DNA from 3 places in the Bacillus sp. F9_6S_D1_P_5 genome. Region 3 is predicted to be linked to each of the others. Evidence: predicted binding sites of a transcription regulator. Region 3 holds the regulator's gene; each other region holds the start of a gene.
The links. The regulator LexA, encoded in region 3, represses DNA repair genes until DNA is damaged. The targets are predictions, from matches to a motif close to CGAACATATGTTCG.

Region 1 (8,329 bases), on a different contig from region 3:
AACAACCAAATGCCGAATATGATGCCAATCATGGATAATAATCAAATGCCGAATATGATGCCAATCATGGATAATAATCAAATGCCAAATATGATGCCAATCATGGATAATAATCAAATGCCAAATATGATGCCAATCATGGATAATAATCAAATGCCGAATATGATGCCAATCATGGATAATAATCAACCACCGAATATGATGCCATATCAAATGCCATACCAACAGCCTATGATGCCGCCGAATCCGTATCATCAACCACCAAATCCATATCAGATGCCGTATCAGCAAGGAGCACCGTTTGGACCGCAATATACGTCTATGCCAAATCCAAATATGATGCCAATGGATAATAATATGCCACCGCTCGTGCAAGGAGAGGAAGATTGTGGGTGCGGAGGTGAGAGTAGGCTATATAGTCCGCAACCTGGAGGACCACAATACGCGAATCCTTTATATTATCAACCAACTCAATCGGCATATGCACCACAGCCAGGAACGATGTATTATCAACCAGATCCACCAAATGTATTTGGGGAGCCAGTTTCAGAAGAAGAGGATGAAGAAGAAGTTTAAAAAAGGTGGGATTATTCCCACCTTTTTTGTATGTAGAGTTGTTCCGGAAATGGAAGATTTATATCAAATGTTAGAAAATCCCCAGTGAAATATTAACAGTGTAAAAACCTTCTCTGTTACTCATCATAAGAGGGAGCTTTTCAGAAGAGAAGTTCATTCTAACAGAGGGGGTTTTTGTATTGAATACGAAAGTAAAAGTGATTGCTGCTTCTTTGTTAGTTACCAGTGCATTAGCTGCATGTGGTACACCAAAAGATAACAATGCAATGGATGGACGTAACTACAATTACGAGCGTACATCTTATAATGATACACACCAGTATCGTGATAATGTAACGCGTAATGATCGCTATACAGATTATGTAACATATAGAAATGGTCATAACGGTACAGGATATAACAATTATTACCGCGATGTAAATTACAACGGTCAAATTGCTAATCCGCATCCAACACGTAATATTACAATGAACAATTCATACATTAACAATGATGGTAAAACAGCAGAAAAAATAACAAATCGTGTGAAACGTATGAATAACGTAGACCGTGTGTCTACAGTTGTATATGGAAACGATGTGGCGATTGCGGTAAAACCACGTAATCCAGTATCGAATGAAACAGCGCTTGCAAATGAAGTTCGTCAAGCTGTTGCAAATGAAGTTGGAAACAGAAACGTATATGTTTCTGTAAGAAATGACATGTTTACACGTGTCGATGCAATGAGTACACGACTGCGTAACGGTACAGTTACAAACGATTTCAACCGTGACATAACAAATATGTTCCGAGACATCCGTTACGGTTTAACTGGTACTATGCGATAGTAAAACAAAAGAGGAAGGGCTAGCCTTTCCTCTTTATTCATCGTCGTCTTGTAAACGACGTTTTTTTATAAAATAACTAACGGAATAAGAACCTAAAAAGCATATAAAGAGAATACCACCTGTTAAAATAGCTTCAAAGAGAGGTCTTTCTGGACTGAAAATAATATAAATAATAGCCATAACGATTCCTACAATAAGAGAACGTAAAACAATTTTGTAATAAGGAGTTAATTTTATTTCCTTTTCGCTTTCTTCTACATCGATAGAAACGCTTAACTGTAAATAAGAAAGCACAATACTCGTGAGTATAAATAATAGCCATAATGGAGATTTCGTAATTTGATCCATTCCTTCAGTTAATCCAATATAGCCTAAAATGCCAATTATACCGAGTGATTGAAAAAGAAAAGCGATGCGTATGTTTTTTAATGTTTGTAGAATGAGACGTTCATCCTTTATTTTTTTCACAATATCCATCTCCTGTTTATTATGATTTCGCTGTCACATCAATTGTAACATATATATTACATTTATCAATTTATAATTTACATATAATTTGTTTGGATGAAAGAGGAAATAAAATATTTTTATAAACATGTTGCACTTATACGTTATTAATGTTATATTAGCAAAGCGATGAGCTAATTTACGTAAGACGAGAGATATGCTTAAGTGCTAAACACGCGAATGTGGTCGCCTGGTCTCTCGCCGTAAACGCATCAAGACGCCTGCTTTGCAGGCGTCTTTCATTTTATATGAATGTAATGGGAAGAATGGAGAAATCCAAGCTTCCCTTTTTTATTGGAATAAAAGTCGGAAAATAAAGTTATTTACAAGTGTATATGAAAGAGTTACTATTTAATGGTAATATATTACATGTTTTTTAGATATAAAAGGTTGGGATGAATAGGATATGGAGAACTTTGAATGTAGAAATACAGAAGTTGTATTAGAGAAATTTCAGGTCGTAACCCCTATATTTCAGGCGTTGGGAGATGAGAATCGTCAGCAAATTATTATGCTGTTATTAGAAAATAAACAGATGAATGTAACGCAAATAACAGATAAAATGGGGATTTCTAGACCGGCTGTTTCGCATCATTTGAAAATTTTAAGACAAGCAGAACTAATTGTAGCGGATCGAAATGGAAAAGAAATTTTTTATTCTATAATAGCTGGAGAATTTTTAAAACAGGTGAAGGATTTACTTCAAGCAATAGAATCAAATTATTAATTTTTTTTAACTAACACGTAAATAAGTTTAAACTTTTAAACCTGTTTACGTGAAAGGGGTAATAAAAATGAACAGAATAAATCGTATGTATGTCATTATGTTGCTTGTTCCGTTATTTTGGGGTGGATCTTTTGCAACAGCAGAGCATGTTATTACTGAAATTCCACCGATTACTGCGGCAACAATTCGTTTTGGTTTAGCGGGTTGTATTTTAATAGGCATCGTGTTTATGAAATCTGAGTGGAATACAAGTTTGTTATTAAAGAATTGGAAAGGACTGTTATTTGTATCATTAACAGGTATTTTTGGCTACAATGTTTTTTTCTTTATGGGACTTAACTATACTTCCACTCTGAATGGCTCGCTTATTATTGCTACAATGCCCGTTTTTGTAACATTGGGAGCAATAATGTTTTTTAAAGAGTCTTGGAGTATAAAAGTCGGAATAAGTTTAAGTTTGTCCCTTGTCGGTGTAATAGTGGTTATTACGGGTGGTTCAATGAATATACTTATGTCTTTGTCATTTAATAAGGGAGATCTTTTATTTATAGCTGCTTTAACCTGTGGGGTTTTATATAGCTTAACAGGAAAAAAGGTTATGAATGGTATCTCCCCTTTGTTAACAACAATGAGTATGACGGTATTGGGTACTGTGTTTTTAGCAGGCCTTTCTCTATATGAAGATGGGTGGGGAAAGGTTGCAACGCTCTCTTTACAGGGATGGATAGAAATGTTGTATATGGTCGTATGCGGGACGTTAGTTGGATATATCGTGTTTAATAAAGGGGTTGAAGAACTAGGTGCAAGCAAAGCTAGTATGTATTTAAATCTAACCCCTATTGTGGCTACTGGTATATCAGTTATATTGTATGGAGCAGCTGTTACGTGGCAACAAATAGTTGAGATGATAATCGTATTAATTGGGGTTTATATAGCAACGGTACAATCAAATAAAGGTATAAAAAAGTTTTCACGTAATCAATACGTTTTGAAATAGGTAGAAATCATTGGACTCTATAAGTCTTAATGAGAGTAATCTATGAATTAGGGATAAAACCTCCATTTCCGGAAAAACTACTAATGAAAGTTTGATCTTGCCTAAAAGAGGTGAACGGAAATGAGATGGATACTGATTGCGATGCAAGCTTTCGTTATGATGTTTTGTTTCGTTTATGAAACAAATGTGAAGGCGGAAGGTCCAGTACCAGAAGTAACAGAAAAAGAGCCGGAAGTTACAATTTTATTAGAGCGAATGTATGTTGATGGAGAAGTAAGTGAGGAAATATTTACAGAAAAAGTGGCAGACTTAGAAAAGTTTTTGCAGCAATATAAAGAATGGCAGCTTGTTGATCGTGATGATGTACAAATTGTATTACAAAAGAAAGTTGATGATATTTCTCCGTTATTAAAGACGAGCGGTTATTTTGGTGTGTCAGAGGAAGGGATATTACAAATTTTTAAAGGTGTACCGAAAAGTGATAATGCGATTCACTCCTTCTTCCAAATTGATATGAAAAAGCTTGAGAGTTATGAGCGTGCGAAATTGAAGCGTGGTATTCGTATTAAATCAAAAGAAGGTTTTGTGAGGACGATTGAAAAAATGAAGCAATATGCAGTGCAAAACAAGAAAAAAAGCAGCTCATGGTGAGCTGCTTTTTTCTTACTTATTTTTATCCAAAATTTGTTTTGCGATTTCATCAATTAGCATGTCTTTTCCGATTGGATTGAATGCTTTCGTATTGAAGATTTCATTGGATACTTCATATACATGATTGTTTTTCACAGCTTTATTGTCTTTCCAAACGGCACTGTTTTTGTAGTCTTCGTAAACTTTATCAGCTTCGCCGCCAAAGTTTACAATAAACATTTGATCAGGTTGGAATGCAACAAGACCTTCTAGCGATACTTGCGCCATCGTTTGTTTTAAATCTGTACCTTTTGTTGCTGGAAGTTTTAAGTCATTAAAGATGATGTCACCGTATCCGAAGCTACCGTATACGCGGAAGTTTTGTGGTGTAACTGCGACGAACATAAAGTTCTCATCTTTTGTTTTTTCTTTAATTTTTTTAGATAAAGAGTCTGCTTTTTTATCGTAGTCTGCAATCCATTTGTCTGCTTTCTTTTCTTCGTCAAATAGTTTGCCTACTTCTTTAAACTTACCGCGCCAGTCTTCTAAGTTTGTTTCTAAAACAACTGTCGGTGCAACCTTTTCTAATTGATCATAAATCTTCAATTGACGATTATTTAAAATAATTAAGTCTGGTTTTAAAGCAGTAACAGCTTCTAAATCAACTTTAGGTGCCCAGTACCAACCTACTGCTTTTACGCCATCTAATTTTTCTGTTAAGTGATTTTGGATTTTATCTTTATATGTGTTTGCTGTACCAACAGGTTTGTGTCCAAGAAGTAATAATTCTTCTGTTGATCCAGATAAGTCAACAATTCTCTTTGGATTTACTGGAATTGTCGCTTCCCCTTTAGCGTGTTTTACAACTTTTGTTTTCGGTTGTTCTTTCGCTTTTGATTCTTCTTTTTGAGAAGAACAGCCAACGATAGAAAGAACAACTAGCATAATAGTACATAAAATAAATAGCTTCTGTTTCATCCTGATGTAACCCCTTTAATTAGTATTGATAATCATTATCGACCTCTGTATATTAAGGTGGTTCATGCTTTCTGTCAATGGAAAATAACAGAAGTTTCAAATAGAGAACATTTGTTGGGGTAGTCTCGCTTTTCTATCATTAAATATGTTAAAATGGAATACATGATTTAAGAGGGAGAGATCGTATTTTGTTTGAATATGTTACAGGTTACGTGGAGTATGTAGGACCGGAATATGTCGTAATTGATCATAATGGAATTGGTTATCAAATTTTCACACCGAATCCGTATGTATTTCAAAGAAGTAAGCAAGAAATCCGTGTCTATACATATCATTATGTGAGAGAAGATATTATGGCGCTTTACGGGTTTAAAACACGTGAAGAGCGTTTATTATTTACAAAGTTGTTAGGTGTGTCTGGTATTGGGCCAAAAGGCGCTCTTGCAATATTAGCTTCTGGTCAAACAGGGCAGGTCGTTCAAGCAATTGAACATGAAGATGAGAAGTTTTTAGTGAAATTCCCGGGCGTCGGAAAGAAAACAGCGCGCCAAATGATTTTAGATTTAAAAGGAAAATTAGCAGATGTCGTGCCAGATGCATTTGTTGATTTATTCTCAGATACAGAACGTTTTGATGAGAAGAAAGGTTCATCAGCTGAGCTTGATGAGGCGCTGGAAGCTCTGCGCGCACTTGGATACGCAGAAAGAGAAGTTTCTCGCGTTGTACCAGAGTTATTAAAAGAATCATTAACGACGGATCAGTATATTAAAAAGGCACTTAGTCTTTTACTAAATGGTAAGAGGTGAGTATAATGGACGAACGTCTCCTTTCAGGGGAATCTGCATATGAAGATGCGGATTTAGAATATTCATTACGGCCACAGACGCTCCGTCAGTATATTGGCCAAGATAAAGCGAAACATAATTTAGAAGTGTTTATTGAAGCAGCGAAAATGCGTGAAGAAACGTTAGATCACGTGCTTCTATATGGACCGCCAGGGCTTGGTAAAACGACGCTTGCGAATATTATTGCTAATGAAATGGGCGTAAATGTGAGAACAACTTCAGGTCCAGCAATTGAAAGGCCAGGAGATTTAGCAGCCGTATTAACAGCGCTTCAGCCAGGGGATGTATTATTTATTGATGAGATTCATCGTTTGCATAGATCGATTGAAGAAGTGCTATATCCTGCGATGGAAGATTTTTGCCTTGATATTGTAATTGGAAAAGGACCGTCAGCACGGTCTGTACGTTTAGATTTACCGCCATTTACATTAGTTGGAGCAACGACACGTGCGGGAGCATTATCAGCGCCACTTCGTGACCGTTTCGGTGTACTTTCAAGATTAGAATATTACACAGTAGATCAGCTTTCTGAGATTGTTGAACGCACAGCAGAAGTATTTGAAGTTGAAATTGATTCGTTAGCCGCACTAGAAATTGCAAGACGTGCTCGTGGTACACCTCGTATTGCAAATCGTTTATTACGACGTGTACGTGATTTCGCGCAAGTTCGTGGTAACGGAACAGTTACGATGGAAATTACACAAATGGCGTTAGAACTACTGCAAGTAGATAAATTAGGCCTAGATCATATCGATCATAAATTATTGCTTGGTATTATTGAGAAATTCCGCGGTGGTCCAGTCGGGTTAGAAACGGTTTCGGCAACGATCGGAGAAGAATCTCATACGATTGAAGATGTGTATGAGCCGTATTTATTACAAATTGGCTTTTTACAACGAACGCCAAGGGGCCGAATCGTAACGCCACTTGCATATGAGCATTTCGGAATGGAGATGCCAAAATTATGACGGAGATGCCAAAATTGCTTATTACAGCAGGTATCTTGCTCATCGTTGTTGGATTAGCTTGGAAGTTCATTGGAAGACTTCCAGGCGATATTTTTGTGAAAAAAGGAAACGTTACCTTTTATTTTCCTATCATTACATGTATTGTGTTAAGTATTGTATTATCTTTTATTATGTATATAATAAATCGATTTAAATAAGAAATAGGTGGATATAGTTATGGATATTAATCTGTTTGATTTTCATTTACCAGAAGAACTTATTGCACAAGTCCCATTAGAAGACCGTGAAACATCAAGATTAATGATGTTAGACCGTGAAACAGGTGATATTGAGCATAAACATTTTACGGATATTCTTTCTTACTTACATGAGGGGGATTGCTTAGTTTTAAATGAAACGAAAGTAATGCCCGCTCGTTTGCATGGTGTGAAAGAAGATACAGGCGCACACATTGAAGTACTTCTTTTAAAACAAGAAGAAGGCGATAAGTGGGAAACGCTTGTTAAGCCAGCGAAACGTGTAAAAGAAGGAACTGTTATCTCTTTTGGCGAAGGGAAATTAAAAGCAACTTGCACAGGAACTGCAGATCAAGGTGGACGTCAGCTTGAATTTTCATATGACGGCATCTTCTATGAAATTTTAGATGAACTTGGAGAAATGCCACTTCCTCCATATATTAAAGAGACGCTAGAAGATCGCGATCGCTATCAAACAGTATATGCGAAAGAGGTCGGTTCAGCAGCAGCGCCGACTGCAGGACTTCACTTTACAGAAGAGTTACTGGAGAAGTTAAAACAAAAAGGCGTGGAGTTAGCTTTCATCACACTTCACGTAGGGCTTGGAACATTTAGACCAGTTTCTGCTGATACGATTGAAGAACACCATATGCACGCAGAATATTACCATATGTCTGAAGAGACAGCGGCATTATTAAACCGTGTGAAAGAGAATGGTGGACGTATTATTACGGTAGGTACGACTTCAACTCGTACGTTAGAAACAATTGCGACAGATCACGATGGCAAGCTTTGTGCTGCTTCTGGCTGGACAGACATTTTTATGTACCCAGGTTATGAATTTAAAGCAATTGATGGTTTGATTACAAACTTCCATTTACCGAAATCAACATTAATTATGCTTGTAAGTGCATTTGCAAACAGAGATAATGTACTTCATGCTTATAATGAAGCAGTAAAAGAAAAATATCGTTTCTTTAGCTTCGGTGATGCAATGTTCGTTGCATCTCACGCTAAGATGGGAAACAAATAAAAGGA
Region 2 (8,329 bases), on a different contig from region 3:
TCTCCCGTAATATATCATCCATATGTAATAAACTCGCATCCGTTATTAGTATGACTTCCTCACAATGTTGATAGAATATGTAACAATTCTTTTTCACTTCATTATGAAATGCGTTCTCCGCTTCTTCACCCTCTAAACACTTCTTTTTCTCATAACTAAATATGTGCCAAAGAAACCCACATGCATACTTATCACCATACAGAAAGATGTCTTCCTTTTCCTCATCACTTAAAATGATTTGCAAAGTTATCCTCCCAGCGCTTACGAAAATAAACACCCCAACTTTGAAACTCTCTTACCTTCATGTTTTTCTTTCTTAAAACATCTATAAACTCCATTTTCTCCCTCTATGAACGAAAAACCGAGTGCCATTTCCACTCGGTTTTTCGTAATACACTTATTGAGATAACTCTACTTCTTTTATTTTCTCTTTCATTCTTGCTTTATCGCGATTTAAAATCTCTTTTAAATACTTGCCTGTATACGAGCGCTCTTCTTTCACTACTTGCTCTGGTGTTCCGGAAGCAACGATTTGTCCACCTTTGTCTCCGCCCTCTGGTCCAAGGTCAACGATATAGTCAGCTGTTTTAATTACATCTAAATTATGTTCAATTACAAGTACCGTCTCACCGCTCTCAACAAGACGTTGCAGCACTTCTAGAAGACGTGCAATATCATGCGCATGTAAACCAGTCGTTGGCTCGTCTAAAATGTATAGCGTACGTCCTGTAGAACGACGGTGTAATTCAGAAGCTAGCTTCACGCGCTGCGCTTCACCACCAGATAACGTCGTAGCTGGTTGCCCTAATTTCATATAACCAAGCCCTACGTCTACAAGCGTTTGAAGTTTACGCTTAATTTTTGGGATATTAGCGAAGAACTCTACTCCATCTTCAATTGTCATTCCTAACACTTCAGAAATGTTTTTATCTTTATATTTCACTTCTAACGTTTCACGGTTGTAACGTTTACCGTGACAAACTTCACACGGAACGTATACATCTGGTAAGAAGTGCATTTCGATTTTAATAATTCCATCACCACGGCACGCTTCACAACGTCCACCTTTTACATTAAAGCTGAAACGTCCTTTTTGATATCCGCGCACTTTCGCTTCATTCGTTTGTGCAAACACATCACGGATATCATCGAATACACCTGTATACGTCGCTGGATTAGAACGTGGCGTACGACCGATTGGCGATTGATCAATATCGATTACTTTATCTAAATGCTCGAGACCTTTAATCTCTTTATGCGTACCTGGCTTCGCTTTTGCTTTATATAATTTTTGCGCTAACGATTTATATAGTACTTCATTAATCATCGTACTTTTACCGGAACCAGATACACCCGTTACCGCTACAAACGTACCAAGCGGGAATGACATCTTCGCATTCTTTAAGTTATTCTCTTTTGCACCGACAATTTCCACTTTACGCCCGTCACCTTTACGTCTTTCAAGTGGAACCGGAATAAACTCTTTACCGCTTAAATACTTACCTGTTAGCGAATTATCATCTTGCATCACTTCAGCTGGTGTACCAGCTGACACAACTTGACCACCGTGAATACCTGCACCAGGTCCGATATCAAGTAAATAATCAGCAGCCATCATCGTGTCTTCATCATGTTCAACGACAATTAGCGTATTTCCTAAATCGCGCATTTCTTGCAATGTGCGAATAAGACGGTCGTTATCGCGCTGATGCAAACCGATAGAAGGCTCATCAAGAATATAAAGTACGCCAGTAAGACGAGAACCGATTTGTGTTGCTAAACGAATACGCTGCGCCTCACCACCTGATAAAGTTCCTGCGGCACGACTTAACGTTAAATAATCTAAGCCGACGTTTACTAAGAACCCAACGCGCTCCTGAATTTCTCTTAAAATTAAATGAGCAATTTTTTGTTGTTTCTCCGTTAGCTCTACATTTGAGAAGAATTCCTGTACTTCTTGAACAGAATACTTCGTTACGTCAGCAATCGTTTTATCACCAACGAAAACAGCTAAACTCTCAGGCTTTAAGCGTCCACCTTTACACTTCGGACAAGCTTGCTCTGCCATATATTTCTCCATTTGCTCGCGAACATAATCAGAACTCGTTTCACGATAACGACGTTCGATATTTGGAATAACACCTTCAAATAAAATCTCATTTTCCTTTACTTGACCAAATTCATTTACATAGCGGAAATAAACTTTCTCTTCACCGCTTCCGTACAACACTTTATCAAATAAATCTTTCGGTATATTTTTCACAGGCACATCCATATCAATGCCGTAATGATTACATACAGATTGTAAAAGCTGCGGATAATATTGTGAGCTTGTCGGTTCCCAAGGAGCAATCGCATGTTCATTTAATGATAAATCCCAGTTCGGAATAACAAGTTCTAAATCTACCTCTAACTTTGAACCAAGTCCATCACAAGAAGGACACGCTCCGAATGGACTGTTGAATGAGAACATGCGCGGCTCTAATTCTCCAATTGAAAAACCACAATGCGGACAAGCATGATGTTCACTAAATAGAAGTTCCTCTTCTCCCATTACATCGATTAACACTCGGCCCCCGCCAAGCTTTAATGCACTTTCAAGAGAATCCGCAAGACGGCTTGCGATTCCTTCTTTTACAACAATACGGTCAATTACAACTTCAATAGAATGCTTCTTATTTTTATCTAACGTAATCTCTTCAGATACATCCAGCATTTCACCGTCAACACGTACACGAACATATCCTTGCTTCTTAATATCTTCAAGCACTTTCACATGTGCACCTTTACGTCCAGAAACGATAGGAGCTAACACTTGTAATTTCGTACGCTCAGGATATTCAAGTACACGGTCTACCATCTGCTCTACTGTTTGTGATGTAATTTCAATGCCGTGATTCGGACAAATCGGCGTACCAATTCGCGCAAATAATAAACGTAAATAATCATAAATCTCCGTTACCGTTCCGACAGTTGAACGTGGATTACGACTCGTCGTTTTTTGATCGATTGAAATCGCTGGTGACAATCCTTCAATCGTATCTACATCCGGCTTATCCATTTGCCCTAAAAACTGGCGCGCATACGCAGATAACGATTCTACGTATCTGCGCTGCCCTTCTGCATAAATCGTATCAAACGCTAATGATGATTTCCCTGAACCAGACAATCCTGTCACAACAACAAGCTGATTTCTCGGAATGGTTACATCAATATTTTTTAAGTTATGTGCTCTAGCACCTTTTACAACAATAAAATCCTTGCTCATGCTCACTCTGTTCACCCTTCCGCTTTTAATTCTAATAGTAAATCTCTCAATTCAGCTGCACGCTCGAAATCTAACGCTTTTGCTGCTTCTTTCATCTCTGCTTCCATCTTCGCAATTGTCTTTTCACGCTCTTTTTTCGTCATCTTCTTAGCTGGCGCTGCTTCATACGTTTCTGTTTCTTCAGCAGCTGTCGTTGCACGTATCACATCACGCACACCTTTTTGAATCGTTTTCGGCGTAATACCATGCTCTTTATTGTAAGCTTCTTGTATCGTACGACGACGCTGCGTTTCTTCAATCGCAATTCCCATCGATCTCGTTATACGATCTGCGTACATAATAACGCGTCCGTTTTCATTACGTGCTGCACGACCGATTGTTTGAATCAATGAACGTTCTGAACGTAAGAATCCTTCCTTATCAGCATCTAAAATAGCTACAAGTGATACTTCTGGAATATCTAATCCTTCTCGTAATAAGTTAATACCGACAAGTACATCAAACTTACCAAGGCGAAGGTCACGGATAATTTCAATACGTTCTAACGTTTTAATTTCAGAGTGAAGATAGTTCACTTTAATTCCTACATCTTTTAAGTAATCCGTTAAATCCTCTGACATCTTCTTCGTTAAAGTCGTAATTAATACACGCTCATTTTTTGCAATACGATCTTGAATTTCTCCTAATAAATCATCAATTTGACCTTCAATTGGTCGTATATCAATTGGTGGATCTAAAAGCCCTGTTGGACGAATAATTTGCTCTATTACTTCTGGTGACTGCTCTAATTCATACGGACCTGGCGTTGCCGAAACGTAAATAACTTGATTCGTTTTCTCTTCAAACTCATCAAACGTAAGCGGTCTATTATCTAAAGCTGATGGCAAACGGAATCCATGATCCACAAGCACTTGCTTACGTGCTTGGTCCCCGTTATACATCGCTCTTACTTGTGGCACGGATACGTGTGACTCATCCATAACGATTAAGAAATCTTCTGGAAAATAGTCTAATAACGTATACGGCGTTGCACCCGCTGGACGAAGCGTTAAATGACGGGAGTAGTTTTCAATCCCTGAACAAAAGCCCATCTCACGCATCATTTCTAAATCATAACGTGTTCGCTGCTCTATACGCTGCGCTTCTAACAACTTGCCATTATCATTTAATTCCTTTAAACGCTCTTCTAATTCTTTTTCGATATTTTCAATAGCGACCTTCATCTTTTCTTCACGTGTAACGAAGTGAGATGCTGGGAAGATTGCTACATGATCACGTTCTGCTAATACTTCACCTGTTAACGCATTTACTTCGCGAATACGATCAATTTCGTCGCCGAAAAACTCAATTCGAATACAATGCTCGTCAAGTGATGCTGGGAAGATTTCAACTACATCTCCGCGCACACGGAATGTACCACGCTTGAAATCAATGTCATTACGTCCATACTGCACATCAACAAGTTCACGAAGCAATTGATTGCGGTCCTTTTCCATACCAACTCGAAGTGAAACAACTAACTCGCGGTATTCTTCTGGAGAACCTAAACCATATATACACGAAACACTCGCAACAATAATCACATCATCCCGTTCAAATAGTGCAGATGTTGCTGAGTGACGTAATTTATCGATTTCATCATTAATCTGCGCATCTTTTTCAATAAATGTATCTGTTTGCGGCACATACGCTTCTGGCTGATAATAATCGTAATAACTAACAAAATATTCAACTGCATTATTCGGGAAAAAATCTTTCAGCTCACTATATAACTGTCCCGCTAACGTTTTATTATGAGCCATGACAAGTGTTGGCTTCTGCACTTCTTTAATGACATTTGAAATCGTAAATGTCTTACCCGTTCCTGTCGCTCCAAGCAACACTTGCTTTTTCTTTCCACTATTAATTCCCTCTACAAGCTTCTCTATAGCTACCGGCTGATCGCCTTGCGGGGAATACGCTGAAATAATTTCAAATTGATGTTCCAAGTATAATCCGACCTCCTCATAAAAATCTGTATTATTATTTTACCACGAATACCCACAAAAAACCTAAAAAAACGAACAGATATTCGGTAAAGTTTTCGACAATATATACATAGAAAAAGGAAGGGGTCAAAACTTCCTTCCTCTACTAACTCTATTTTTTAAGTACATATAATAAATCATATCCATTGCGCCCATTTTCATTCGCACAATCTATTAACCTATAAGCTATTTGTGATTCACGCTGCTCTTTAACAATTCTTTTACAGCTATCTTCATCCATACCTGTATGATTACCAGCAAATCGATCTTGCCTATTATCTGACACATAAAGTATATCTGTCCCACTATACTCTAACGTTTGAAAAACTGGATCCCCTTCATGTGTATAATGTACAATTCTTATTTTATCAACTTCCCCTTGGGCCACATTCAAAACGAACTTTTCGAATTTATCTAGATTGGAAATTCCTGCTCTCTTTACAATGACATCATTCTTCCTATCAACTTCAATGTTAGGTTGTGACCATGCTACTAAACTAAAGAAAAATAGGCATATAAAACGACTTCTTTTTCCTATTGTCATCCGCTCCTATAAAAATCATTTGTATACTGCAAAAGCTACTTTCCTCTACGAAAGTAGCTTCTCTTTTCCTTTTTCCTTCTTCGGGAAAAGAACATATGAAAATGAAATAACTGTATCCACTAAAAGTATAATCGCCCAAACTTGGCTAACACGACTTGCTTTTTCATTTAAAACAATCCCCGTTTCTAACCAATTATGCCATTGTTCAAACGGGACAAAACCATACAGAAAGAAAAAGAAAATATGCACAACAACGAATAAAACAAGATGTAATACCCAATTTTTTATTTCCTGCTTCGCATAGGCCATACCTGTTAATTCTACGTGCTCTTCCATAATTGGCGCTGGTTCATTCCTCCATTTCGCAACTAGCTTTTGCGCAAATATATCAAGCTTCTTCAACTCCTTTTTCCCGTAGAAAACTGCATACAATAAAATAATTACAGTAATGATTTGAAAATTAGAGAACTTCCCTGTTTGATAATAGTCCACTACCCCTAAAGTTAAAATAAATACTTCATTTACGAGAAGTACAATCCCCATAATAAAGCTCGCCTTCTTCAAACGGAATCCGTAACGGAGTAAAAAGAAACCGATAGCCGCTAACCAAAATACAATCTCTGCCCCAATTAAAAAATACCAACGATATTCTGCGAGTATACTCATTTACCCTTCTCCTTTTCATCATATATACGAAAAGCTTCATCCATATATAATAAAAATTCTTCTTCAATTGGATACATGCTCATTTTCTGTGAATCTTCCTTCGATTTTCTAACTTCCCATAACTTATCTAAAAATGCTTCATCACCATTGGCCATTTCTAAACACTTCTGCATTAATCTCTTCGTTGCCCTTTGTACCTCATCACTCGCGACTTCTTTGCCGTCTTTCATAAAAGTACGTAATTGCTTTAATAAATCTACCCACTCTAAAACATTCGGATCTTCTTCACTCATATTTGGCAAATTATGAAGCAATTTTTGTTCTTCCTTTGAAAACACTTCATTTTGAAATATTTCACGTATACGAGAAGACTGTTTTGAAAGCTGAATCAGTTCAAACATAACTTTCCAATCAAGTTCTCCCTCTACATCTACCGAATAAACAACAGCTTGTAAAACACGCTCCATTCGATTAAACTTCTTTTGTTCTTCCTGTACAAATCGAAGTTGTTTTTCAAGCGAATCCTTTAAATTAAGCTCACCTTTTACTAACATATTCGCAGACTCTTTTAATGAAAATCCCATTTCCTTTAAAAATAAAATCTGTTGCAAACGTATTACGTCAGCTTCACTATATAAACGATGCCCGCCTTCTGTTTTCCCGCTCGGCTTTAATAAATCTATTTGATCATAATAACGTAATGTACGTACTGTTACCCCTGTTTCTTTCGTCAATTGTTGTATTGAAATCACTACCATCACCTCTTCCCCTTCATTATAAAAGATGACGTTACGTCACTTTCAAGCCTTTTGTAAAAAAATACAAAAAGCTGTTTATACTCTTCGTATAAACAGCTTTTACGGAAATAATCCTTTTTGTACAGCGCGCCCACAAAATAAAATAAGTGCTCCAACAACAACACTCGTTGCTGTTTTATGATAATGAGCTGAAACTAATAAATAATATGATAAACCGACAGTACCAATCATAATACAAACGCTTGGCACTGGATTACGAGAGAAGTTCTGCATTCCCCAAAACAAAGCAAAAATAGCCGTAGCGACACATAATACCGGTAATCCCATCCCAGTTCCCCTTTTTCTATCTATTCCTTGTTGCTAACACACTCGTCGATGCCATACTTATTAATAAACCAAAAATAACAATATATAATAACTCATTTACATGTACTGCTTGCCTATCTAAATACTTATTTACACAAAGATACATAATGAACAAGAAAACGAAGCTTGTCATACTAATCGTAAAATATGACTTCATCTTGTTCACAACTCGCTCATCAATTGACGGTACTCCCTCTTCTTTCAAACGCTTCTGTTCTCTATATTCCGCAATACCATATAAAATGACTAGTGCTACATTCGATATGAAGATCGTTCCCCACGAAATACTTACAATCATTAAACTCACATTTAAAACAAGACTTGCTAAAAACAAACTTCCTATAAAACGTATAATATCTTGCTTACTCATACATGATCGATCTCTTTTTGATTTCTATATTTCCACTTCGGCCAATAGTTCACAAAGAAATAAACAAACTGCCCTAGTACAAATAAAACAAACGGCATGCCAGCATTTCCATCAACAATTAAATTGTACAAACTCCATATCGCTAAACTAATTGTTAAAAATACTCCTACATATTTAAACGCTTTATCCGACTGAAATCTCTCAAACTCATCTTGCATTTTTCATTCCTCCTATCGCTATACTCGTTTCCCTATCATCACTCCTATGATGAGACTACCCGCAAATAAGGAACTACATATTATAAATATTTCTTGTATCGGCATAACGGCT
Region 3 (8,329 bases):
TGCGGGAAAATCTACGCTGTTTAATAGATTAACGGAAGCTGATACATTTGAAGAAAACTTGTTGTTTGCAACGCTAGACCCGACAACAAGGAAGATGTCGTTACCTTCTGGATATACAGTATTACTAACTGATACAGTTGGTTTTATACAAGATTTACCTACGTCATTAATTGCTGCTTTTCGTTCGACTTTAGAAGAAGCTGGTGAAGCAGACGTTATTTTACATGTAGTTGATTCTGCAGATCCGAATTATGTAGGGCATGAGAAAACAGTAAAACAATTATTGTCAGAACTTGAAATTAATCATATTCCTATTATTACGTTATATAATAAAAAAGATGAATTACATCAAAACTTTATTCCGTTTCCGAAAAGTGATTTCTTAATGACTAGTGCTTTTGAAGAAAAAGATCTATTACATATAAAAGAAGTGATAGAAACGAAAATGAAGGAAGAAATGAATCGTTATCAAGTGGAAATTCCTCCGAGTGAAGGTAAGTTGTTAACTCTATTAAAGACGGAGAGCCTATTAACAAAGATGGAGTTTTTGGAAGATAAATTTGTATATGATTGCGCAGGGTATATTTTTGCTCACTCATCGCTTAATGTACAATTAAAGAGATTTTTAGTGGAAGAAGGAGAAAATAAAAATGTTTGATCGTTTGAAAAATGGAGAAAAAATTGCTCCAATCGTAAAAGAAGTAGAGAGCCAAATTACAGAAGTGCATAAACGTGCGGATGAAGTAATTGAAAGTAATCAGTTTCGTGTATTAGAAAGCTTTCGTAAACATAAAATTAGCGATTCGCATTTTATTCCGACGACAGGTTACGGTTATGATGATATTGGCCGTGATACGTTAGAAAAAGTGTATGCAGATGTATTTGGAGCGGAAGCTGGTCTTGTTCGTCCGCAAATTATTTCAGGTACGCACGCTATTTCTACGGCGTTATTCGGTATTTTACGTCCGGGAGATGAGTTGTTGTACATCACTGGCAAGCCGTATGATACGTTAGAAGAAATCGTTGGTGTACGCGGAAAAGGTGTAGGTTCATTTAAAGAATATAATATTGGTTATAATGCAGTTCCGCTTACTGAAGAGGGGCTTGTTGATTTTGGAGCTGTTGCGGCTGCTATTCATAGTAATACGAAGATGATTGGTATTCAGCGCTCGAAAGGTTATGCTACTCGTCCGTCATTTACTATTTCTCAAATTAAAGAGATGATAGCGTTTGTTAAAGAAATTAAACCTGATGTGGTTGTATTTGTAGATAATTGCTATGGCGAATTTATTGAGGAACAAGAGCCATGTCATGTTGGTGCAGATTTAATGGCGGGTTCGCTTATTAAAAACCCAGGTGGTGGAATTGTTAAAACTGGTGGTTATATCGTTGGTAAAGAACAGTATGTTGAAGCGTGTGCATATCGTTTAACATCTCCAGGAATTGGTGCGGAAGCAGGAGCGTCTTTATATAGTTTGCAAGAAATGTATCAAGGTTTCTTCTTAGCGCCGCATGTAGCGGGACAAGCACTAAAAGGTGCGATTTTTACAGCTGCATTTTTAGAGAAGCTAGGAATGAATACTTCACCAGCATGGAATGCGCCAAGAACAGATTTAATTCAATCTGTTCAATTTGATGATAAAGATCGTATGATTGCATTTTGCCAAGCGATTCAATATGCATCTCCGATTAATTCTCACTTCACTCCATATGCCAACTATATGCCGGGGTATGAAGATGATGTAATTATGGCTGCGGGAACGTTTATTCAAGGTGCGAGTATTGAATTGTCAGCCGATGGTCCGATTCGCCCGCCGTATGTTGCTTACGTGCAAGGTGGATTAACTTATTCACATGTGAAAATTGCGATTTGTTCTGCAATTGACGCATTAATTGAAAAAGAATTATTAACAATTTCTTAACGGGAAGCTGTCGATTTCGACAGCTTTTTTCGTATGAAAGTAATGATTTATTTCATTAGAAAAAAGAATGAAAAAATTTATAAAAAAATCATGTAAGAAAAGCTAACATCTATTGACACTAAACATAACATGGTATAAAATGAAAAGCAGTTAAGGCGAAGGAGGAACTGAAACAATGAAAGAAGATAGACGTTCTGCCCCGCTGTTTCCTATTGGTATTGTTATGGATTTAACACAATTGTCTGCACGTCAAATTCGCTACTATGAAGAGCATAATCTTGTTTCTCCAACCCGTACAAAGGGGAATCGCAGGTTATTTTCGTTTAACGATGTAGATAAGTTGTTAGAGATTAAAGATTTATTAGATCAAGGCTTGAATATGGCTGGTATTAAACAGGTGTTACTAATGAAAGAAAATCAAACAGAAGCAGTGAAAGTAAAAGAAGAAACGAAAGAAATTTCAAAAACTGAGCTTCGCAAAATACTTCGAGACGAACTACAACATACAGGTAGATTTAATCGAACTTCATTGCGACAAGGTGACATTTCAAGGTTTTTTCACTAAAGATAACTGATTCTGAAGGTGTTTAGAGGGACTAAGGAGGAATTTATAATGGCTAGGTACACAAGAGAAGATATTTTCCGTTTGGCGAAAGAAGAGAATGTAAAGTATATCCGCTTACAATTTACGGACCTTTTAGGAGTAATTAAAAACGTAGAAATTCCAGTGAGCCAATTAACAAAAGCTCTTGATAACAAAATGATGTTTGATGGATCTTCTATTGAAGGTTTCGTACGTATTGAAGAATCTGATATGTACTTATATCCGGATTTAGATACTTGGGTAATTTTCCCTTGGACAGCTGAAAAAGGGAAAGTAGCTCGATTAATCTGTGATATTTACAATGCAGATGGCACTCCGTTTGATGGTGATCCACGTAACAACTTAAAGCGTGTGTTAAAAGAAATGGAAGCATTAGGATTCTCAGATTTTAATCTTGGACCAGAGCCAGAGTTCTTCCTATTTAAAGTAGATGAAAAAGGAAATCCAACATTAGAATTAAACGATAACGGTGGATACTTCGACCTTGCGCCGATGGATCTAGGGGAAAACTGTCGTCGTGATATCGTTCTTGAACTTGAAGAAATGGGATTTGAAATTGAAGCATCTCACCATGAGGTTGCTCCAGGACAACACGAAATTGACTTTAAATATGCAAATGCAATTCGTTCATGTGATGACATTCAAACATTCAAACTTGTTGTAAAAACAATTGCTCGTAAACACGGTTTACACGCAACATTTATGCCGAAACCATTATACGGTGTGAACGGTTCAGGTATGCACTGTAACTTATCACTATTCAAAAATGGTGAGAACGTATTCTTCGATCAAAACGGTGACTTACAATTAAGTGATGATGCTCGTCACTTCATCGCAGGTATCTTAAAACACGCACCAGCATTTACAGCGGTAGCAAATCCAACTGTAAACTCTTACAAGCGTTTAGTACCTGGATACGAAGCTCCTTGTTACGTAGCATGGTCTGCACAAAATCGTAGCCCATTAGTACGTATCCCTGCATCTCGTGGTATTAGTACACGCGTAGAAGTACGTAGTGTTGACCCAGCTGCAAACCCATATTTAGTAATGGCTACATTATTAGCAGCAGGTCTTGACGGAATTAAAAACAAATTAACTCCACCAGCTGCAGTAGATCGTAACATCTACGTAATGACAAAAGAAGAGCGCGAAGAAGCAGGTATCGTTGATTTACCAGCAACATTAGCGCAAGCATTAGTTACATTACAATCGAATGAAGTAGTATGCGGTGCACTAGGTGAGCATTTACTTGAGCACTTCATCGAAGCGAAAGAGATTGAGTGGGATATTTTCCGCACGCAAGTTCACCAATGGGAACGCGATCAATATATGTCTCTATACTAAGAGAGAGAAAAGCCTTGATACTACGGTATCAGGGCTTTTTTATTTGTGGGCAAATATAGAAGTTTGTGAAATGAACTGGATGGGTGCCCGCAAAACGCCCGAAAAAAGTCATGTGGACTATTTAAAATGCGTGCTAGCTATGAATGAAAATGTGAAAGTTGAAGTATGGTGTGGATGTATTTAATTCGAAAATTAAGTGTTGAAAAATATAGTACCTTGCTATAAACAATACCAAGTGGTATATTATGGATATAACGGGTACCGTGTATTGGACAGTACTGAAATGAGAAAGGGGGATTGACCTTGAACGTTCAGTTTAAAAAAGGTGTGTTAGAGCTGTGTGTGTTGGCACTTGTGAAACGTAAGGATTGTTACGGATATGAACTTGTTCAGCAAATCTCAAATAAATTTTTAATATCGGAAGGGTCAGTGTATCCCTTATTACGTCGTTTAACGAAAGAAGGATATTTTCAAACGTATTTGAAAGAATCTACGGAGGGGCCGCCTCGTAAATATTATCAACTAACGGAGCAAGGGGAAACGCAACTGAATTTGTTAGTAACAGAGTGGCGTGATTTTGCAAAAGGCGTACAAGAAATTATTGAAGGGGTGGAATGGGATGAGTAAAGAGCAGTTTCTTAAAGAATTATCAAGTCATCTTAGAAAGTTACCGGAAGAAGAGAGGAAAGATATTTTATTTGATTATGAAGAGCATTTTCAGTTTGGGAAAGAAGAGGGGAAAACTGAATTGGAAATAATAAAGGGTCTTGGCTCGCCGAAAGTAATTGCGAAAGACTTACTTGCTTTGTATCGATTTGACGAAATGAAAAAGGATCCATCTACTTCCAATATAACAAGGGCTGTTATGGCAGCGATTGGACTTAGTTTGTTTAATTTTATTATTGTATTAGGCCCGTTAGTTGCAATTATCGCTTTTATATTTTCCTTTTGGGTTGGTGGGATTGCTAGTGTAGTGACACCATTTTTCGTTATTGCAAAAGTATTTATGGGTACCTTTATATGGCTGGATGTATTCGTTAGTATAACGTTTGTTGGGGTAGGATTGTTGTTATGTATTATCGCTTATTATAGTACAAAGTGGTTTAAACGATTATGCGTAAGTTATGTATTATGGAACTTCAAAATGATAAAAGGGGAATAGATGATGAAAAAAATATTGTTAGTAGCAATCGCTTGTATCATTATTGGAGTAATAGGGATTTCACAAACATATGAAAAAGCAGTACAAACTGCAGAAAAAGGAAACAAAGAAGACGTTATTAAAAACGAAACATTAAAAAATATAGAAGTTAAGTTAGACGCTGGGGATATTGTTGTCCAAAAATCTCCCGACTCTTCTTTTTATGTAAAGCACACAGGAGATACACGTAAACAAGAGGTTCGTATTGCCGAAGATGGTGACACATTAAAAATTATTGGGGAAAACGAAAAAGGTGCTACATTTGATTTTTCTTTTTACAATTTCAAGTTTCAAACGTCTACATTGACTATATTTGTACCAGAACGTTCTTACCATGAGATAAAAGTTAATTCATCTGCTGGACAAATAGAAATAAGTGATGTGAAAAGTGATCGTGTAAGTGTTGGGACACTCGCCGGAGAAGTAGATTTGAAACATGTCACAGCTAAGAGTGTAGAAGGATCTTCAAAAGCTGGTGAGGTAAATTTTAAAAAGGTAATAGGGAAAGTAACAGCGAAGTCGGCTAGCGGGGAAGTGCATATTATGGATCATGATCCTAAGTATGATGTAGAGGCAAGTTCAACTGCTGGGGATGTAGATATTACTTTATTGGAAAAACCACAAGATGCAGTTATAACTGGGCAAAGCGCTGCTGGCGACGTGACAATTTTTAATGTAGAAAATAATAATATAACAATTGGCAATGGTAGTAAAAAAATTAGCGGTAAAACAGCTGCTGGCGATGTGACGATTGAAACTCGTTCATAACAAATAGAATGTATGAAAATCTATCAAAATACAAAAAAGAAGATAATTACCGTATGTAAATAAGGTAATTATCTTCTTTTATTATTATTAATGTAAATCACGATATACGCCAATTACTTTTCCGATAACTGACACTTGTTTTAAAATGATAGGTTCTAATGAAGAGTTTTCCGGTTGTAGACGGAAATGGTCTTTTTCTTTATAGAAACGTTTAACAGTTGCTTCGTTATCTTCTGTTAAAGCGACTACAATTTCACCGTTATATGCAGACTGTTGTTGGCGAACAACAACTAAATCTCCATCGAAAATACCGGCTTCAATCATACTATCTCCAGAAATACGTAACATAAACACTTGGTCTGCTCCAGCAACAATGCTAGCTGGGAGTGGGAAGTGATCTTCTACACTTTCAACTGCTGTAATCGGTAATCCAGCAGTGACTTTCCCGACAATTGGAACTTGAATAACAGATTGTGTTTCTGCATCCATTCGATCGTCACCTAAAATTTCAATTGCTCTTGGTTTGGTTGGATCGCGTCGAATATATCCTTTTTCTTCTAGTCGTGATAAATGTCCGTGCACTGTAGAACTAGAAGCGAGGCCGACTGCTTGACCGATTTCACGTACGGAAGGTGGATATCCTTTTTCTTGTACTTTTAGCTTAATAAAGTCGAGAATGTCTTGCTGGCGTTTCGTTAACTTTTCCATGTTTTCTAACACCTCGTTTTCTTTCATTTTTCTTATTAATAAGTATAACATGCGAAAAAACATTCTACAAACATAAGTTCGAACAAAAGGCGAATTTATGTTACACTAGAGGGAAATAATAGTGAGAAAGAGGGGTTCATAATGAATGCAATTATTTATGCGCGTGTGAGTACAACAAAAGAAGCGCAAGAAACGTCACTATTACGTCAAAAAGATGAATTATTGCATTTAGCTGAGCGCTACCAAATGAATGTTACTAAGGTGATTGAAGAGCAGGCGAGTGGCTATACAATTGAACGTGACGGCATATTAGAAGTGCTTGATACAATTCGAGATGAACAAATTGATGTGTTACTCATACAAGATGAAACGCGCCTTGGTAGAGGAAATGCAAAAATTGCATTAATGCACTGTTTACATAAAGAGGGAATAAAAGTATACACGCATACGCATAATGGCGAATTGCAATTGTCGGATTCTGATTCGATGGTATTAGATATTATCGGTATTGTTGAAGAGTACCAAAGAAAGATTCATAACTTGAAAATTAAACGTGGTATGCAACGCGCCGTAGAAAAAGGTTATCGTCCAGAAAATAATTTAAAGAATCGTCATTTAAGTGTAGGGCGAGAGAAGAAAGAAGTGCCGATTGAGGAAATTGTACGTTTGCGCAAGAGTGAACTTACTTTCGAAGAAATTGCAGCGACGCTTCGCGGCTTTGGTCATAACGTTTCAAAAGCGACGGTACATCGTAGATATGTAGAGTATACAAAGCAATTGCTTGATAAAGAAGAGTAACTATTGTATGATAATAATCAGTTTTGATTAGAAGGGGGATTCGAGATGCTTAGTCACGAACTCGTTGAACGCATTAACTTCTTAGCGAAAAAAGCAAAAGCTGAAGGTTTAACTGAAGAAGAACAACGTGAGCGTCAGTCGCTACGTGAACAATATTTAAAAGGATTTCGTCAAAATATGTTAAACGAACTTAAAGGAATTAAAGTCGTTAACGAACAAGGTACAGACGTTACACCGGCGAAATTAAAAGCTTTAAAAAAGCAAGATAATGCAAAATTAAACTAAAAGATGGGCGAAGCCCATCTTTTTTATTTATTACATTCGTTATTTAATGACTTTCCAGTTATTATTAACTGTTGCCTCTATCTTTTTGTGTTTCAAAATATAATTAGCGATCAGTTCAGACATATCTGTTGGTATGTCTTTTATTACGGACTTATTTTGGAACATAAAGAAGTTTCCGCCGCCGCTAGCGCGATAATTATTCATAACGACGTCATATTCTTCATCCATATTAAGAGGAATGCCTTTGCATTGTAAAGATTCTACTCTCTCGCCAAGAGGTTTGGAAATGTTTAATACGTACGAAATCCCTTCCCACATATCGTAATTATAGTGTTGCGGCTTTGGTTCTATGAAGGTAGGGTTTACGATAATATCTCCATCTGCATTTAATGTGAAATAAGAAGCAGAGAGTTCAAGGGCATCTTTTATATCTGCTCCAGTTATTCTAATTACTTGTAATGTATTTGGATAAATATAATTAGAAACGATGTCACGCATTGTTACATGATTAGGGAAACCTGGAGATGTATTATGAAATAAGCTTGTACAAGAAATAGAAACATTAGCTATATCCATCTGTATCTTATTTATAAATTCAATAAAAGGATGGTCTTGCAAACGAGTTTGCATAGCGTCTGAAATTTGCATGTCTCCATAGATTAGTCCAATAGGTTGATCGAGCCAATTTTGTGTTTTCTC

Region 1: ruvA (Holliday junction DNA helicase RuvA) is a predicted target of LexA. The motif match lies at 5,347-5,360, and genes of this name have one in related genera.
Region 2: uvrB (excinuclease ABC subunit B) is a predicted target of LexA. The motif match lies at 5,329-5,342, and genes of this name have one in related genera.

Annotation. Positions count from the first base shown of each region.
Region 1 is NZ_JBTREW010000003.1:311,835-320,163, reverse strand. Features, by position in the region: partial or broken gene exsA (spore coat assembly protein ExsA) at 1-576, shown strand, start outside; gene ACUXEY_RS06435 (YhcN/YlaJ family sporulation lipoprotein) at 756-1,403, shown strand; gene ACUXEY_RS06430 (branched-chain amino acid ABC transporter substrate-binding protein) at 1,437-1,871, opposite strand; gene ACUXEY_RS06425 (ArsR/SmtB family transcription factor) at 2,317-2,637, shown strand; gene ACUXEY_RS06420 (DMT family transporter) at 2,705-3,634, shown strand; gene ACUXEY_RS06415 (BofC C-terminal domain-containing protein) at 3,755-4,285, shown strand; gene ACUXEY_RS06410 (iron-hydroxamate ABC transporter substrate-binding protein) at 4,298-5,242, opposite strand; gene ruvA (Holliday junction DNA helicase RuvA) at 5,431-6,048, shown strand; gene ruvB (Holliday junction branch migration DNA helicase RuvB) at 6,054-7,055, shown strand; gene ACUXEY_RS06395 (DUF2905 domain-containing protein) at 7,052-7,252, shown strand; gene queA (tRNA preQ1(34) S-adenosylmethionine ribosyltransferase-isomerase QueA) at 7,272-8,324, shown strand.
Region 2 is NZ_JBTREW010000005.1:104,439-112,767, forward strand. Features, by position in the region: partial or broken gene ACUXEY_RS08355 (DUF4275 family protein) at 1-338, opposite strand, end outside; gene uvrA (excinuclease ABC subunit UvrA) at 398-3,268, opposite strand; gene uvrB (excinuclease ABC subunit B) at 3,280-5,256, opposite strand; gene ACUXEY_RS08370 (DUF4362 domain-containing protein) at 5,408-5,839, opposite strand; gene ACUXEY_RS08375 (hypothetical protein) at 5,885-6,505, opposite strand; gene ACUXEY_RS08380 (MerR family transcriptional regulator) at 6,502-7,263, opposite strand; gene ACUXEY_RS08385 (hypothetical protein) at 7,363-7,590, opposite strand; gene ACUXEY_RS08390 (ATPase) at 7,607-7,999, opposite strand; gene ACUXEY_RS08395 (hypothetical protein) at 7,996-8,217, opposite strand; gene ACUXEY_RS08400 (hypothetical protein) at 8,236-8,329, opposite strand, start outside.
Region 3 is NZ_JBTREW010000001.1:4,602-12,930, forward strand. Features, by position in the region: gene hflX (GTPase HflX) at 1-658, shown strand, start outside; gene ACUXEY_RS00035 (methionine gamma-lyase family protein) at 651-1,922, shown strand; gene glnR (transcriptional repressor GlnR) at 2,098-2,487, shown strand; gene glnA (type I glutamate--ammonia ligase) at 2,536-3,870, shown strand; gene ACUXEY_RS00050 (PadR family transcriptional regulator) at 4,174-4,497, shown strand; gene ACUXEY_RS00055 (DUF1700 domain-containing protein) at 4,490-5,032, shown strand; gene ACUXEY_RS00060 (DUF4097 family beta strand repeat-containing protein) at 5,033-5,839, shown strand; gene lexA (transcriptional repressor LexA) at 5,927-6,547, opposite strand; gene ACUXEY_RS00070 (YneB family resolvase-like protein) at 6,689-7,345, shown strand; gene ACUXEY_RS00075 (DUF896 domain-containing protein) at 7,391-7,630, shown strand; gene ACUXEY_RS00080 (bifunctional metallophosphatase/5'-nucleotidase) at 7,670-8,329, opposite strand, start outside.